2 regions of the Hymenobacter sp. NBH84 genome follow, and region 1 is predicted to be linked to the other one. Evidence: riboswitches for the same ligand, from Rfam matches in the RefSeq annotation. Region 1 holds a riboswitch; the other holds the start of a gene.
What was found. A riboswitch is a leader RNA that binds a small molecule or an ion and turns the genes downstream of it on or off. The one in region 1 is predicted to bind cobalamin.
Positions count from the first base shown of each region.

Region 2: linked by a shared signal. The riboswitch ahead of metE (5-methyltetrahydropteroyltriglutamate--homocysteine S-methyltransferase) and the one ahead of F1C16_RS14760 (TonB-dependent siderophore receptor) in region 1 are both predicted to bind cobalamin.

Region 1 is NZ_CP043644.1:3,499,781-3,507,651, reverse strand. Features, by position in the region: gene F1C16_RS14785 (hypothetical protein) at 1-568, shown strand, start outside; gene F1C16_RS14780 (AraC family transcriptional regulator) at 707-1,279, opposite strand; gene F1C16_RS14775 (hypothetical protein) at 1,276-1,635, opposite strand; gene F1C16_RS14770 (hypothetical protein) at 1,759-2,040, shown strand; gene F1C16_RS14765 (DUF5074 domain-containing protein) at 2,145-3,266, opposite strand; gene F1C16_RS14760 (TonB-dependent siderophore receptor) at 3,293-5,272, opposite strand; cobalamin riboswitch at 5,413-5,645, opposite strand; gene F1C16_RS14755 (DNA-3-methyladenine glycosylase) at 5,796-6,404, shown strand; gene F1C16_RS14750 (class I SAM-dependent methyltransferase) at 6,414-7,649, opposite strand; gene F1C16_RS14745 (hypothetical protein) at 7,677-7,871, opposite strand, start outside.
Region 2 is NZ_CP043644.1:2,900,766-2,908,636, forward strand. Features, by position in the region: gene F1C16_RS12130 (carboxypeptidase-like regulatory domain-containing protein) at 61-1,296, opposite strand; partial or broken gene metE (5-methyltetrahydropteroyltriglutamate--homocysteine S-methyltransferase) at 1,565-3,869, opposite strand; cobalamin riboswitch at 4,066-4,261, opposite strand; gene F1C16_RS12140 (3-ketoacyl-ACP reductase) at 4,516-5,232, shown strand; gene F1C16_RS12145 (glycoside hydrolase family 3 N-terminal domain-containing protein) at 5,374-7,871, shown strand, end outside.

The DNA.
Region 1 (7,871 bases):
GTTCAATTTCCCCCAACTTCTGACCGCTTTACCTGCTGATGTGGCATTGGAGAAGCTGCGAAACGGCGAATCGCTCCAATACTATCATATTATAGGAAAGCTGGATCTGCTGCAATTATCAACCGACAATACTTATTGCTTCCACTCCATTATCATATTACACTGTGAGGTAGACGACTTATCTGGCGTAGTGCTTTCATATGAGCGACCGATGATACTGAGCTACTGCCATTTTCACCGGGCCGATTTCATATTTGCTTACTTTGTGGGTGGCTTACTTATTGAAGAATGTGTGTTTTATAGCTACCTGAATTTCTCGAGCGGCGGTCATAACAAGCCTGGTTTTCCAGTACGCCTGTTGCGTAACCTATTTAAAGGATTCGTGAATTTCTTCGACTGTTGGTACGAAGGTGAAGTACATGTGGAGTACAACATAATTAAGCAGGGTACCAATTTGCTTGGTGCGCCTCACAATATTCCGGTAACGTTTGATATACAGCCAATTATTCAAAAAAATGTTGGAAATTTATATTGTGCAGATGAAGGCTCATCCTTTAGCGATAGGTGAGACAGAGCCTAATCTGTAGAGTATTATAGATACAATACACGGAAGCCAAGATTCATATTAGATAGCCATCAAAATAAAACCGGCGGGATAGGAGAGCACAGCTCCTACCCCGCCGGTTTTATTTTGGACAGTTCCGTGTTACCCTACCTTGTCTAGCGACAAACGCTTGGGCATCAGATCACGGCGGAATTCGCTCACGGAGCGGCCCGTTACCTGGCGGAATTGGTTGCTCAGGTGCTGGCCCGAGCTATAGCGCATTTGGTCAGCAATTTCGCTTAGGGTCATTTCGCCGTAGCTCAGCATCTCCTTCACGCGTTCAATCTTGAGGCGGATCAGGTATTTCTCGATGGTGAGGTTGGCGGTGCGCGAAAATACCTTGCTCAGGTGCGAGTAGGTAGCCGCAAAACGCTCCGTCAGAAAGGCCGAGGTGGTGAGGGGCATCCGGGCGGTGCGCAGGTGCTCCAGGTACTCGGTCAAGGACGTTTTAATTTGCTCGGTGAGCTGTTCAGCCCGCCCAGTGAGCACGTCAAACCCCGCTTCTTGCAGGATAGGTGCCACGGCGGTAGGGTCGGCCGGGGTAGTACGGTCAAGCTGAGCCTGGCCCAGGGTTACTTCGGTGGGCCGGTAGCCGGCTTGTTCCAACACAGTGCGTACGGCGTCGATGCACCGGGGGCACACCATGTTCTTGATGTGTAAGAGTGTAGTTTTCACGGGTGTCGTTTTTGGCTGGATCGAGAGGCAGTTCGGGTAGGTGTACGCGCAGACGATGGTGAGGTTGAGGCAGATGAACGACGAGCAGCAGTTTTTGTGAAGGAGTCGGAAGTCCACTCCTTGCCAAACCAACTACGGGCAGCCCAGTTCACAAACGGTACGATGCCCAAAAAAGTGACTGCCAACAACCAGAAAAATACGAAAAAGGCGGAAAATAGTCTAGCAAAAAAATGATTCTCTACGCCAAAGGTGTAGCCAATCAGCAGCAGGGCCAGCAACAGGCTCACGCCAGCCAGGATGCCAGCTTGCCGTCGCAAACGCAGATAAGGAATAGAAGAAGTGAGTGTACGGGCCATAAGTGCAAAGCAACGGACTACAAATATATCATTACCTGGCACTTCGGAAAGAGAACGAAAACCGCGGCGGCCTTCCGCCGTACCATTACTTTCTCCTCGCTGATTTTTTGCTTTCCCTACCTCATGAAAACTCTTTCGACCCTGCGCCTGCTGGCCGCCACGTTGTTTATTTCCTCTGCTACTCTGCTGGGCGCGTGCAGCACCGGCACCGATAATGCTGATACGGACGTAGAGCGCGGCGCCGCCAAAGACTTCGGTCAGTCCGACGCTACTCCCGGCCGCGACTTGGACTCTATGCCCTCCACCCGCGCCATTCCCGACACGGCTGGTCAAAAAACCATCGAGCAGCAGTACGATCAAACCCTGCAAGCCACCGACCACAACCACGACGGTAAAGCCGATTAAGCATACTTCGTGACCATTTTATAAACTACGACGGCCCCGTACAAACCTGTACGGGGCCGTTTTAGCGATAGGCCACCTAGGATAGGGTGGGTAGGATAGCGCTCCTAATTATAAAACACGAAGCTGTTGGCGCTGGTACCAATAGTGAAGGAGTCGATAACCTGGCCAGTGGTCTGGTAGCGGAAGAAACGAGCCGTGCCCGTGAAGTTTTCCGGCGAGCCATATATTAGGCCCGTGCGCGGGTCTACATCAAGCCCGTAGAAACCACCCCGGCGCTGAAACAGCGGCGCAGTAGGTAGGGCGGTATCCGTAATGCTCATGCGGTACACGCCGCTTTGGCGACGGAAAAATAGCTGGTCTTTCGCGCCATTAATACGCAGGCCGCCGGCCTGCTGGCCCGCCGCAAAGCGCAGGGTAGCCGTCACAGCGTTGGTAGCCGGGTCTATCCGTACCAAGCTGCCCGGTACTGTTACGATGGGTGCGTAGGGAGGGGTAGAGCTGTAGGTGCTCTGACCGGAGCACATCACCCACAGAGCATTGTTCTTATCTACTACCATGCTAGCCGGGCTATCGGCTACGGTAATGGTGGCTTCCACTGAATCGGTTAGAGTGTTGATGACACTAACGGTATTGCTGCCGTTGTTCGACACAAACAGCTTGTTGCCTACCACAGCCATTTGCTCGGGTTGTTTTCCTACCGGAATAGTTTTGGTTACTTGATTGGTAGCCAGGTCAATCACACTCACGCGGCCGTTCGGTACATCGTAATTTACCGTTTGCGACACATATCCTTTTTTGTTGCTGGCAGCGAAGTAGCGGGGTAGGATGAGGCGTGTAACGGTATCGGGAGCTACGGGGGCTTTGGCAAAGATGTCAATCGTCGCCTGATCATTGAAATCAGGTAGAGATACTACTTCAACCTTATTGCTGTTATTCACCACAATGTAGCCTAAGTTGCCAACTACTGTCATCGACTGCGCCACATCACCCAGAATACGGTTGTTCACGGAGCGGAACAAAGCGGCATTGGTAATAGCACTTACACTACTGTTGAAGCCCACTATCTCGGAATTAGACCGCGTGAAGTTGCCTTCCTGCACGATAAACACATTGCTACCGGCCGGCGAGGCGTCATTGTCGTTGTCTGGGTCGCAGCTCCAGAGAGTCAGGCCGCTGGCCAGTATGAAGGCCGTGCGGGCACTGAGGGAAAGAAAACGTTGTGTCATATAAAAGAAAAGTGTGAAAATTAGAATCAGCGCCAGCTCACGCGCAGGCTCAGCACGCCATTGCGCGGGGGCATGGCGCGGGCTTCGTAGCTGTTATAGGTGAGGTTAGTAAGGTTGAAGCCCTGCACCAGCGCGGTAAGGCTCCAGGTGCTGCGGGTAGTGAAGGTGTAGCCCAACGACCCACTTAGCAGAAAGTAGGAGGGTAGGAAACTAGTAGCCGAAGCATCGGTGTAGCGGAAGCTGGTGAAGGTGCTCTGCGTGAGCAGTTGCCACCCGCGCCAACTCTGGCGCGTGGTGAACGCCACCGTGTGTAAGGGCACATAGGGCAATTGCACACCCACTGGGTCAGGGTCGAATGTGTAGCCACTCACCTTCTGCGACTGGGTATAGGCGTAGGCCGCCCGCGCCGTGAGGGTGTAGCGCCCCGGCTGCCAGCCCAGTTCCGAACTCAGCTCTATCCCCTGCGCTCGCACCCGGCGTAGGTTGCGCGGCGACCAGTAGCTTACCGTGTCGCTGGGCAGCCACTGCACCCAGTTGCGCACCTGTTGGCGGTAGGCCGTCAGTTCCGTCACCAGCGAGAGGGTAGGAATAGGCTTGAAAGTGTGCTGCACGCCGGCCTCGTAGCCCAGGCTGGTTTCAGGCAGCAGGTTGGGGTTGCCGCCGGGGCGCCAGTATCGCTCGTTGAGGGTCGGCACACGGTAGCTGCGGGCTGCGCTGCCTTTCAGCACCAACGTATGGGTGTCGTGTTGCCACACCTGCCACTCGCCGCCCAGGGTAGGAGCCAGTGGCGGCCGCCTACCCGGAATAAACGCTTGTCGGATATTGGCCGTGAGGCGGAGGGTAGACATAGGGTCGTATCGCACGAGAGCGTAGCCCGAGAAGCGGTTTTCGGTGAGGTCTTGGCCGTAGCCATCTACCCGTGCGGCAAAGTGCTGCGCCTCGCCGCCTACCCGCACGCTCAGGTTGGAGCGGAGTTGTAGGCTGTGGTCGACCTGTATTTGGCTGGTGCGCACCCGCGAGTTGCTCTGCGCCACGGTGTTGCTTCGGTAGTTCAGAATATCCTCAAACCACGCCATGCGCACGCCCGTTTCGTGGCGGCCGGCCACGTGGCGGTAGCCGGCAAACAACCGACGGCTCTGGTCGCGCTCCTGGGCATTGTCGTTAGCGGCCCCAATAGCGGGCTGAATGCGGCGGTCGGCGTCTGTCAGCCACACGGCGCCCATCAGCTCTCCGTGCTGGCCCAGGCGCATGGTAGCATCTTGGGTGAGGCTCCATTGCCGGTAGGCGGCGTTGGTCTGCCGGCGTTCCACCAAGCCGTCAATCGTGCGCTCCTGGTAGGGAAAGTCGTTTTGTCCTTCGCGGTAAGAAGCAGCCGTGCGCAAGGCCAGCTTCTCGTTGCTGAAGCTGTTCTCAACGCTACCCGCCCGCATTCCATAGTTGCCCACATCGGCCTGCGCCTGCCCGCGCCACCCCGCTCCCCACTGCACCGGCGACGACAGCAGCACTGTGCCCCCCAAAGCGCCATTGCCGTACACCGCGCTGGCCGGCCCGGGCTGCACCGTAATGCGGGTAGCCCCATTCACGGGTAGCAGGGCAAAATCGGCTTCGCCCAGGGTAGGCAGGTTGATGTTGAAGCCGTTCCAGAGCACGGCCGTGTGGCGAGCCGAGGTGCCGCGCAGCGTGATGGACGACAGCTGCCCCGGCCCGTAATTCTTCAGATAAATGGGGGTAAGCCGGCTCAGCGCCTCGGCCAGCGTGCCCGCTGGCAGCTGGTTAACAGCCACCGAATCGAGGGTAGTGCGGCGGCTGCCCACAGCATAGCGGCTCAAGCGGGCGGCCTCTACTACAGCCGTGGGTAGCAAATGGGGTGTGGCAGCGCTGGTATCAATGGGTGCGCGCTGGGCCTGCACTGCTGCGGTTGGCAACAGGCTTGCTGCCACCGCCAGCACGCGTAACGTGCGGGTAGGGGTGGAAGAAGTAGCGCGTAAAAAACGTATCCGAACCAAAATTTCCGGGGTAGGAAAAGTCAGTTCAAAACTCCGCTGCGAGCCGAAACCCGCCACGTAGCCGAGGCCGAAAACAGAAAAAACCGGGAGGCCGAGGCCGCCCGCTGCATTCGTTCTCCGCCCTTCCACCGAAGGCGCTGAACATGGGGAAACGTAGTGGCAGGTCTCCTGGCTTGCTTCGGGCACATCGCCTTCCCATTTCTCCGGCTAAGTTTCGTGATCGAAACCTGGCGTTCTGCGAAACAGTGGCAGCTGCGTGATGCGCCCACTCTCGAAGCGTACAGTTGCGGGGACAGCTCCGGCCTTGAACCGGATTCCCTTTTCAGCCTCGCCCCGCATTTAGGGTCCGGCCACCGCTACGCCACAAAGATACTGTCTGAACCACGGATTCGCTCGGATTTTTCGGATTACACGGATTTCGTGGATGGGGCTGTTAGAAAGCTCAGGATGACAGGGTAGGCGATGGGCGAAAAAAACTCTCGTTCACAAAAATTCGTGTAACCCTCAATATCCAAACGAATCCGTGGCCAATATAATTTCAGCCGCTTTCTTCCAGCGCCCCGACCCTACCCTAATTGCCCGCGAACTTCTGGGGAAGTACGTCTTCTCCCGCATTGATGGCGAGCTAACCGGCGGCCGCATCGTCGAAACGGAAGCCTACTCTCACGAGGGCGACAACTCCCTCACAATGCACCTGAAGCGGCGCGGCCAGCACGGACAGGCGCTATACGAGCCGGGCGGCCGCGCCTACCTCTACACAGTATATCAGCGGCACACGCTGTTCAACATCGTCAGCAACGCCGCCGATATTCCTAATACTGTCCTGATTCGCGCCATTGAGCCTACCGTGGGCATTGATACGATGCTCCGCCGGCGCGGTCTAGCGGCCATAGCCCGCAACCTGACGGCCGGCCCTGGCTTGCTCACGCAGGCGCTAGGCGTCACACCCGCCCTCACCGGCACCGATCTGCAGGGCGAGGTGCTTTGGCTGGAAGACCACGGCGAGGACGTGCCCGACACGCAGGTACGCGCTAGCGCCAGAGTAGGGCTGGCCTACGCTGGCGCGGAGGCGGCTGGCCTACCTTGGCGCTTCCGCATCAAGGATAGCCAGTGGACCAGCCCGGCCAAATAGTACGGTATACTAAGCCAATTGGGTAGCCGCTACTAGCTCTCCACTCCAACGCTTCACCTTTTCGCACACCAATACCATTAGGCGGCCCCGCAAATCGGTGGTAGCAAACAAATAGATGTGGCCGCCCTCCCGGATGCCGGTGCGTTGCCGGAACACGGCTACCGTATCTGGGAAATTGCGGGTAGTAACGTGTGCGCGCGCTTCGGAGCCAAGGTAGGGTAGGAGAGCATCGGCATCGTAACGCTCCACCGCCTGAATGCGGAAGATTCGACCCGGAAAGTCCGCACGCAGGTCGTCGGCCATATACAAGTGGCTGTGCTGGTGCAGTTTCAGTAGCTCGAAGGCATTGCCGATGCTACGGAACGCTCCTGCTTTCAGGATGGCCGCGTTGGGTTCGTAGAGGTACTGCCCCGTCTGCGGCTCGGCGTAGCGCGATATGGCGCGGGCTTCCCGGGCGCGGTTCAGGCGGAACTCCTGCTGCTCGCCGGCGCGGGTCAGGTTCACGGCGTAGCGCTCGGGGTCTACGGCGGGTTCTTCACCTAGCTCATACAGCACCTCCTTACACTCGTTATCCACAGCCAGTACCCACAGCCGACGCACATGCTTCAATTCCTGAATGGCTAGCTCAATATCGAGCATGGGTGAGGTTTTGAGCAGGATGCGCGGTGCCTTGTGCAGCAGTAAGGGTAGGATACGTAGCACATCCGGCTCGCAGTCCTGCAACCGGAAAATCTTGCGCGAGGCGGTGTCGCGGCGGGCCGGATCGAGGTAGAGCCAGTCAAACGTATCCGGTGTGCTTTTTAAAAATGACAGGGCATCAGTGGTGTGGTAGTGCACATTGCGCACACCTAGCAGACCCAAATTGTACTGCACCACCTCGGCTAACTGCGGATTTCGCTCCACATAGTGCACCTCGGCTACGTGGCTGGCAAAGTAGCAGGTATCTACACCGAAGCCGCCCGTGAGGTCGGCTAAGCGTTGCCCGCCAACCAACTCGGCCTTAAAAGCTGCCGTGCGGTCCGACGAAGCCTGCTCCACCGACAGGGCCGGCGGAAAAATCAATTCGGGGTTTTCGGCCCAGGCGGGCAGCTTGGTGCGCGCCTTTTGGCGGGCCTGAATCTGGCGAACCAGCTCGGGGACGGGGAGTCCCGGAAAGCGGCGGGCCTGCAACGCCAGCTGGGCCGGGTCGTGGTGCAGGTGGTCGGCTACATACTGCCGGGCCGCCGCGGGCAACGGATATTCCATGCCCCTATCTACGCAAAAACGGGCAAATTAGTGCAACTGCCAGCTCAACGCCAGCAAAGGCCGGCCCGTAGCAGTGGCGCTCATGCCTACTGTAGTGGGGCGGTAGCGCTGCCAGAGGGCACCGTGCCGCGCTGCGGGGAACATGCTGTTGTGTGTTTCTACTGCCCGCAGCAAGTGGGTGTTGGTGTTACGCGAGATGAGCACATTAGCTATCAAGCTGAA
Region 2 (7,871 bases), 600 kb from region 1:
AGAAGGTCCTTCGCTGTGCTCAGGATGACAGGCGGTTTTGTAGTCCGTCCTATAGTTTTACTACTTCCGCTTAGGCTTAATGGTAGTGCCGAACGCGCCTTTTTGCTCGAAAGACTTAATCACTTCATCCTCTACCGGCGTGCGCTGCACTACGGGGTTGTTGGCCCAAAACTCAGGGTCGTACTTGGCCTGACGGATAGTTTCGCGGTCTTTCTCGTCCAGGGTGCCGCGCTCGTAGGCAATGCCGGTGGGCTTGCGGTTGGTGTCGTAGAAGAACGTGAACGACGACACATCGAGCTTGGTGATGGGCGTGCCGGGGCGCAGCACGTCGGCGGTCAGCTTCACCTTCATGTAGTCGAGCGGCGACACGGGGTCGGGCGTATTCTGGAAGCTCAGATCGAACGTCAGCAGCGTGTTTTTCAGCTTGTACGTCGGGTTTTGCGAGGCGGAAGTGTAGTTGGGCGACGTGATGGTGAAACGCACTACCTTGTAGGTATCGGTATCAATCCAGACGGTGCCGTTGGCCTGGTAGCCTTCCACCTCAGGGCGGGTTTCAAAGGTAATTTCGGCTATGTTGGCATCACCTTTTTCCAAGATACCCTGTAGCTCTACGTAGTAGTTTTTCACCGCATTCGGGCTCAGCAAGGCCAGCGACACGGTGCTGTCTGCGTTGGGGTTATAGAGGCCGTAGCCTTTGGTGTTGAAGGAAAAGTTGGTGAAGTTGAGTAGGGCTTGCTTGGCGGCAAAGCGTCCCTGGGTCGTAGTGGTTCCTTCAATACGAGCGTTGTTGGACTTCACGTTCCAGATCATTTCCTGCAACTCGGTGGGTTCTGCACCGATGCGCGTTACCTGGCGATAGTAGGCTTTGCCGTAGAATTTCTCATCGTAGTTATCGGCCATGTGGCGGTAAGCACGGTCTACGAGTTGGAAAGCGTAGCTGCCTACCTTCACTTCGGGTAGGGTAATAGTGGCCGAGCCCAAGAGCACCTCAAAGGGCTTTTGCGTGCTGGTAACTACCAGTGTATCACGCAAGTGACCAATCTCGGAGAAGACAACGCGCTGCGGCAATGAGGGTAGGTTCAGGAAAAACTGACCATCGGCGTTGCTAGCCGTTCCCAACGATGTGCCCGGAATACCGATACTCACGAAGGGAATCGGTTCCTTGGTTTCTTTATCGAGGACAGAGCCGCGCAATTGGTATTGCGCCTGCGCGCTGCTACCCAGCACTAGCAGGAAAAAGCCTAACAGCGCCGACAGGCGCGCAACGGCAGCAGAAAAGTTTTTTGAACTAGCCAAAATAGAAAGGATTGGATGAACGGCGGCTTGCTACAACGCCAATACAGCGCGCAACCGTACGCCGCCCCGCAAAATACGGGCCGCACCCTTGGGGAAGAGGTGAAATGGTGAGATAGTGAAATGGTGAGTTTGTCTGTCATCCTGAGCGCAATGGAGCGAAAGTGAAGGAACTTGTCACGCTGACTATCAACGACTCGTTCTGCGGGCATAAGGTCCTTCGCTGCGCTCAGGATGACAGACAAACTCACCATTTCACTATCTCACCATTTCACCTCTTCCCAGCGCGCACTTGGCGGGCAGCTTGCACCATGTTGCGCAGGGCAGCTTCGGTTTCGGGCCATTTGCGGGTTTTGAGGCCGCAGTCGGGATTCACCCACAGGTTTTCGGCGGGTAGGAGCGCCTGGGCTTTTTCCAGTAGGCCTACCATTTCCTCCGTGCTAGGCACGCGGGGGCGAGTGAATGTCATAGACGCCCGGCCCGATTTGGTTGGGGTACCGGAAATCGGCGAAGGCGGCCAAGAGCTCCATCTGCGAGCGGGAGGTTTCCATGGTAATCACATCGGCGTCCAGCTCGGCAATGGCGGGTAGGATTTCGTTGAACTCCGAGTAGCACATGTGCGTGTGAATCTGGGTTTCGTCGCGCACGCCGGACGCGGCCACCCGGAACGCCCGCACGGCCCAGGCCAGGTAGGTGGGCCAGTCGGAATGGCGCAGGGGTAGGCCCTCCCGAATAGCCGGCTCATCAATCTGAATCAGCTGAATGCCGGCCTTTTCCAGTGCCTGCACTTCTTCGCGGATAGCCAGCGCAATCTGCAACGCGGTGGTGGCCCGCGGCTGGTCGTCGCGCACAAACGACCATTGCAGAATGGTCACGGGGCCGGTCAGCATGCCTTTCACGTACCGCCGGGTTAGGGCCTGGGCGAAGGTGCTCCAGGCCACGGTCATGTCGGCGGGGCGGTGGATGTCGCCGTACAAAATAGGCGGCTTCACGCAGCGCGAGCCGTAGCTCTGCACCCAGCCGTTTTTGGTGAATGAAAAGCCGTCGAGCAGCTCGCCGAAGTACTCTACCATGTCGTTGCGCTCAAACTCGCCGTGTACCAGCACGTCTAGCCCTACCTCCTCCTGCCACCGAATCACGTCGACAGTGGCATTTTGCAGAGCTTCGTTGTACTGCTCGGCAGTCAGCTCCCCTTTCTTGAAGCGGGCGCGCAGTTGTCGAATATCCTCGGTTTGCGGAAACGAGCCGATGGTAGTTGTTGGGAACAAGGGCAACTGTAGCTGGGCCTGCTGGCGGGCCTGCCGCACCGCAAACGGGCTCCGGCGGCGGGCATCAGCCTCCGTCACGGCGGCGGTGCGTTCCTTGATGTGCGGGCGGTGAATGCGGTCCGATTTGCGGCGGCTTTCCAGCGCCTGCTGGTTCTGGTGCAATAGGTTCTGGTCGCCGTGGTCGGCAATCTGGCGCAACTCCCCTACCTCGCGCAGCTTCTGTTTGGCAAAGGCCAGCCAGTTTTTGATTTCCGGCGTTAGGGTCGTGTCGTTGGTTTCCAGGTCCAGGTCGCAGGGGCTGTGCAGCAGGGAGCAACTGGGTGCCAGCAGCACCCGCTCAGTGCCCAACGCGGCTACCGCCTGTTCAATCAGCGCCAACGACGCCTGATAGTCGTTCTTCCAGATGTTGCGGCCATCTACCACACCCAGCGACAAGCTCAGCCACTGCGGAACCAGCGGCAGCACGGCCGTTAGTTGTTCCGGCGCCCGCACCAAATCCACGTGCAGGGCGCTGATGGGTAGGCTCACGGCCAGCGCGGCGTTGTCGCGCAACCCTTCGAAATAAGTCGATACGAGCAGCTTAAGGCCTGGACAGCTACGCGCCAGTTTGGCGTAGGCAAATAGGTAGGCCTCTTTTTCGGCGGGTGTTAGGTCGAGGGCTAGGTAGGGCTCGTCGAGCTGCACCCAGGTGGCGCCGTATTGGTGCAGCTTGGTTAGCACCTCCACGTACACGGGCAGCAACCGCTTCAGCAGCTCAATGCGGTGGAAGCCCTCTTCCTTTTCCTTGCCTAGCAATAGGTAGGAAACCGGCCCCAGCAGCACCGGCTTGGGCGTGGTGCTGAGCGTATTGCGGGCATGAATAAACTGCTCGAAAATGTGTTCCGAAAACAGCCGAAACTCCTGATTGGCCGTGAACTCGGGCACGAGGTAGTGGTAGTTGGTATCGAACCACTTCGTCATCTCCATGGCCGTGATGTCGAGGCCGTTGCGTTGGTAGCCGCGAGCCATAGCAAAGTACAGATCCAGCGCCGTGTTCTGCGGATTTTCGCTGAGTACGGGCGTGTAGCGCCTGGGAATGGCTCCTACCATCAGGCTAGTGTCCAGCACCTGGTCGTAGTAGCTGAAGTCGTTGCAGGGAATCAGGTCGAGGCCGGCTTCTTGCTGCAACTGCCAGTTGTGCTGGGCAATGCGGCGGGCGGTGGCCTGCAATTCGGCTAGCGTCAGCTGGCCCGACCAGTATTTCTCACTGGCTTTTTTCAGTTCGCGCTGGCTACCAATGCGCGGGTAGCCGAGGTTGTGCGTAAGCATAGTGCTTGGGTTGAAGGGAACAATAAATTGATTATTGTTCTCGCAACGAGTACGTTACGTGCCCAACACAGCGTATGGCCTACCCTGCACCCTACCATCCGGCGCGCATACGCACGCGCCAGCCTCCACCCCGCGGAGGCCCTGAAAAGACAGCAGTATGCAATTGACCAGACTACTGCTTCAGAGCGCGGAAGCATACGTCAAGGCGTAGAAAGGCAAGTCTCCTGGCTTGTACCATTACGATCATCCTTCTCACTCTGCCTGGCAGAACAATGGACGTGCTACGGATCGTAACTTACTTGGGTACTTACAGTTGCGCGACAGCCCGTGATTCACACACGGTTCCTTATTAATTCCGGTATTACCCGAAAACCCCTCTATGGCAATTGATATTGCAAAGAACTAGGGGCAATGATACGCGAAATTTCCGGCGCAACAACTCGGCGGCTGGCTGGTTAAGGCTACTTACTCATCAACGTTCGTACGGTGTAGAGACGCATACTTGCGTCTCGTCGTTGAGCGACACCTCTTCATCATTAAATAACAGCCAATACAAACAACTTCAGCAACGACGAGACGCAAGTATGCGTCTCTACACCGCGCAGAGGCTACCACTCAACTCTTTTTATTTATCCCCCCTACTCACATGGAAAACCTCACCGGAAAAATTGCCCTGGTAACGGGCGCTGGCAAAGGCATTGGCCGCGCCGTAGCCGTGGCTCTGGCGCAAGAAGGCGTACACGTGGGCCTGCTGGCCCGCTCTGAAAACGACCTGCGCGAAGTAGCCGCCGAACTAGAAAAACTGGGCGTGAAAACGGCCGTTGTCACGGCAGATGTGGCCGATCGTGCCGCCGTAGAAGCTGCCGCGGCACAGGTGCAACAGCAGCTTGGCACCATTGATATTCTCATCAACAACGCCGGTACGGCCGCGTTCGGCAAGTTTCTGGAGCAGGAGCCGGAAGCCTGGGAAAACATTATCCGGGTGAACCTCATGGGCGTGTACTATGCCACCCGCGCCGTACTACCCGGCATGATTGAGCGCCAGACCGGCGACATCATCAATATTTCGTCTACGGCTGGGCAGCGCGGGGCGGCGGCTACCAGCGCCTACTCGGCCTCCAAGTTTGCCGTGCTCGGCCTCACCGAGTCGCTAATGCAGGAGGTGCGCAAGCACAACATTCGCGTGTCGGCCCTCACGCCCAGCACCGTGGCTACTCCGCTGGCGCAGGAGCTGAAGCTTACGGATGGCAACCCGGAGAAAGTGATGCAGCCGGAAGATTTGGCCGAGTTCATCATTGCCCAACTGAAGCTGAACCGCCGGGTATTTGTGAAGGAAGCCGGTTTGTGGAGCACCAATCCGTAGCTCACGGGTAGGATTTGACAAGACCGTCCTTTCGACCAGCGGGAGGACGGTCTGTGTTTATAAAAGGGCATTCTGTGCAACTATTTCCTTCTCTATTCCTCTATTTTCGCAACTTACGTGTCTCACCCGTTGCGAAATACCTTGCCTACCTCTCGTTTTCCACTGCTCTTGTTGCTGCTGCTGACGCTGCTGCACACCCCGGACGTCTCTGCTCAGCGGCGGCGCAAGCAAGCTAAAACCCCTACCCCGGCCGCTTCGCTGCATGCGCCGGTGCCGTTTGCGCCCCAGCTTAGTTCGCGTTGGGTTGATTCGGTGATGGCGACGCTGACGCCTGACCAACGCGTGGCGCAGCTGTTTATGGTGGCCGCCTACTCCAACCGCAACCGCGTGTTTGAAGACTCGGTGTCGGCGCTCATTCAGCAGTATGGGATTGGGGGACTTATCTTCTTTCAGGGTGGCCCGGTGCGGCAGGCTAAGCTGCTGAACCGCTACCAAAGCCAGAGCAAAGTGCCGCTGCTGGTGGCGCTGGATGGCGAGTGGGGCTTGGGCATGCGCCTGGATAGCACCATCCGGTTTCCCTACCAGATGAGCATGGGCGGCATTCGCGACAACCAGCTCCTCTACGACATGGGCCAGGAAATTGCCCGCGAGTTCAGGCGCATTGGCATGCACGTGAACTTTGCGCCGGTGGTAGACGTGAACAACAACGCCGCCAACCCCGTGATTGGCTACCGCTCGTGGGGCGAAAACCGCGAGGACGTCACCGAGAAAAGCTACCAGTACATGCGCGGTATGCAGGACGCCGGTGTACTAGCCGTGGCCAAGCACTTCCCTGGCCACGGCGACACCGACACCGACTCGCACCTAGCCCTACCCCTCATCCGGGTAGACCAGCGCCGGATTGATACGCTGGAGCTATTTCCTTTCAAGAGCCTCATTAAGCGCGGCTTGGGTGGCATGATGGTGGCCCACCTCAACATTCCGGCCCTCGACAGCACCGGCCTACCTTCTACCCTCAGCAAGCCCATCGTGACGGGGTTGCTTCAGGAGAAGCTGGGTTTCGACGGCATGATCTTCACCGACGCCATGAACATGAAGGGCGTTATCAGCAAGTACCCGCCCGGCGAGGCCGACGTGCGCGCCCTGCTGGCTGGTAACGACATTCTAGAGTTTTCGAAGAACATTCCGCTGGCCCTGCGCATGGTGCGCGAGGCCATCAACCGTGGCGAGCTGACGCAGCAGGAAATAGACCGACGCTGCCGCAAGGTACTGGCCCTCAAGCAGTGGTCCGGCCTCGACCACTACCGCCCTGTGGAGCTGAAGAATCTGTACGAAGACCTGAACACGCCCCACGCCGAGTACCTCACGCGCCGCCTCTCGGAGCTAAGCGTAACGGTGCTGCGCAATCAACAGCAAGCCCTACCCCTGCAACGCCTCGACACGTTGCGGGTGGCCACGCTCACCATCGGCACCACCGATACCACCTACTTTCAGAAGAGAGTGGCCGACTATGCTACCACCAAGCACTTCTGGCTGCCCGCCACTGCCAGCTTCGACGAGCTGTTGCGCATGCGTGAGACGCTGAAGCCTTACAACACTATTCTGGTAGGCGTGAACAACTTGGGCCGCCTACCTGCCACCAACTTTGGTGTGACGCCCGAAACCAATGTGCTACTGCGCGACCTGACCACCGGGAAACAGCGGGTAGTGGTCAGCGTGTTTGGCAATGCGTATGCGGTAGACAAGCTGCGCGATTTGAACCGCGCCACTGCCGTGGTGCTGGCCTACCAGGAAAGCCAGAATGCGCAGGAGGTAGCCGCCGAAATTATCTTCGGGGGCGTGGGCGCCACCGGGCACCTACCCGTTACCATCAACCACCAGTTCCCGTACGGTGCCGGCCTCACCACGCAGGGCGGGCAGCGCCTGGCCTACTCCTACCCCGAGGCCGTGGGCATGAGCAACAACCTCGAAACCCGCATCGACTCGCTGATTACCAATGCTATTGCTGCGCAGGCATTTCCTGGCGCAGAGGTGGTTATTGCCCGGCGTGGCACGGTGGTGTTGCGCAAAAGCTACGGCACGCACACCTACCCTACAGCTGGCCAAAAGGCGCGTCCCGTCACCAACACCGACCTGTACGACATGGCTTCCGTCACGAAAATCACGGCTGCCCTACCCGCTTTGATGAAGCTACAGGACGAGGGCAAGTTTTCGCCGGAGATGACCCTGGGCCAGGTTTTCCCGGAATTCAAAGGCACTAATAAAGAGAATATCAAGCTGCGCGACGTACTCACGCACCAAGCCCGCCTGAAGGCCTGGATTCCGTTTTGGAAAGAGTATACCGAGCCGCAAGGCTTCTTCAACCAACTGTTCAACAAGCGCCCCGACGCCGTTACGGTATCAGACAAGAAGCCCAGTGAGATGAGCCGGCGCTACTTCCGGACCGATTCGTCGGCGCGGTTCCCGATTCAGGCGGCCCCGCACGTGTGGGTGCGCAAGGATATGCCCGACCGCATTCATAAGGAAATTGGTACTTCGCCGCTGAACGCGAAGCCAGGCTACGTCTACTCCGACCTGTCGTTTATCATGTACCCCGAGTTTGTGAAGCGCGTGTCGGGCAAGCCGCTGGACCAATTTTT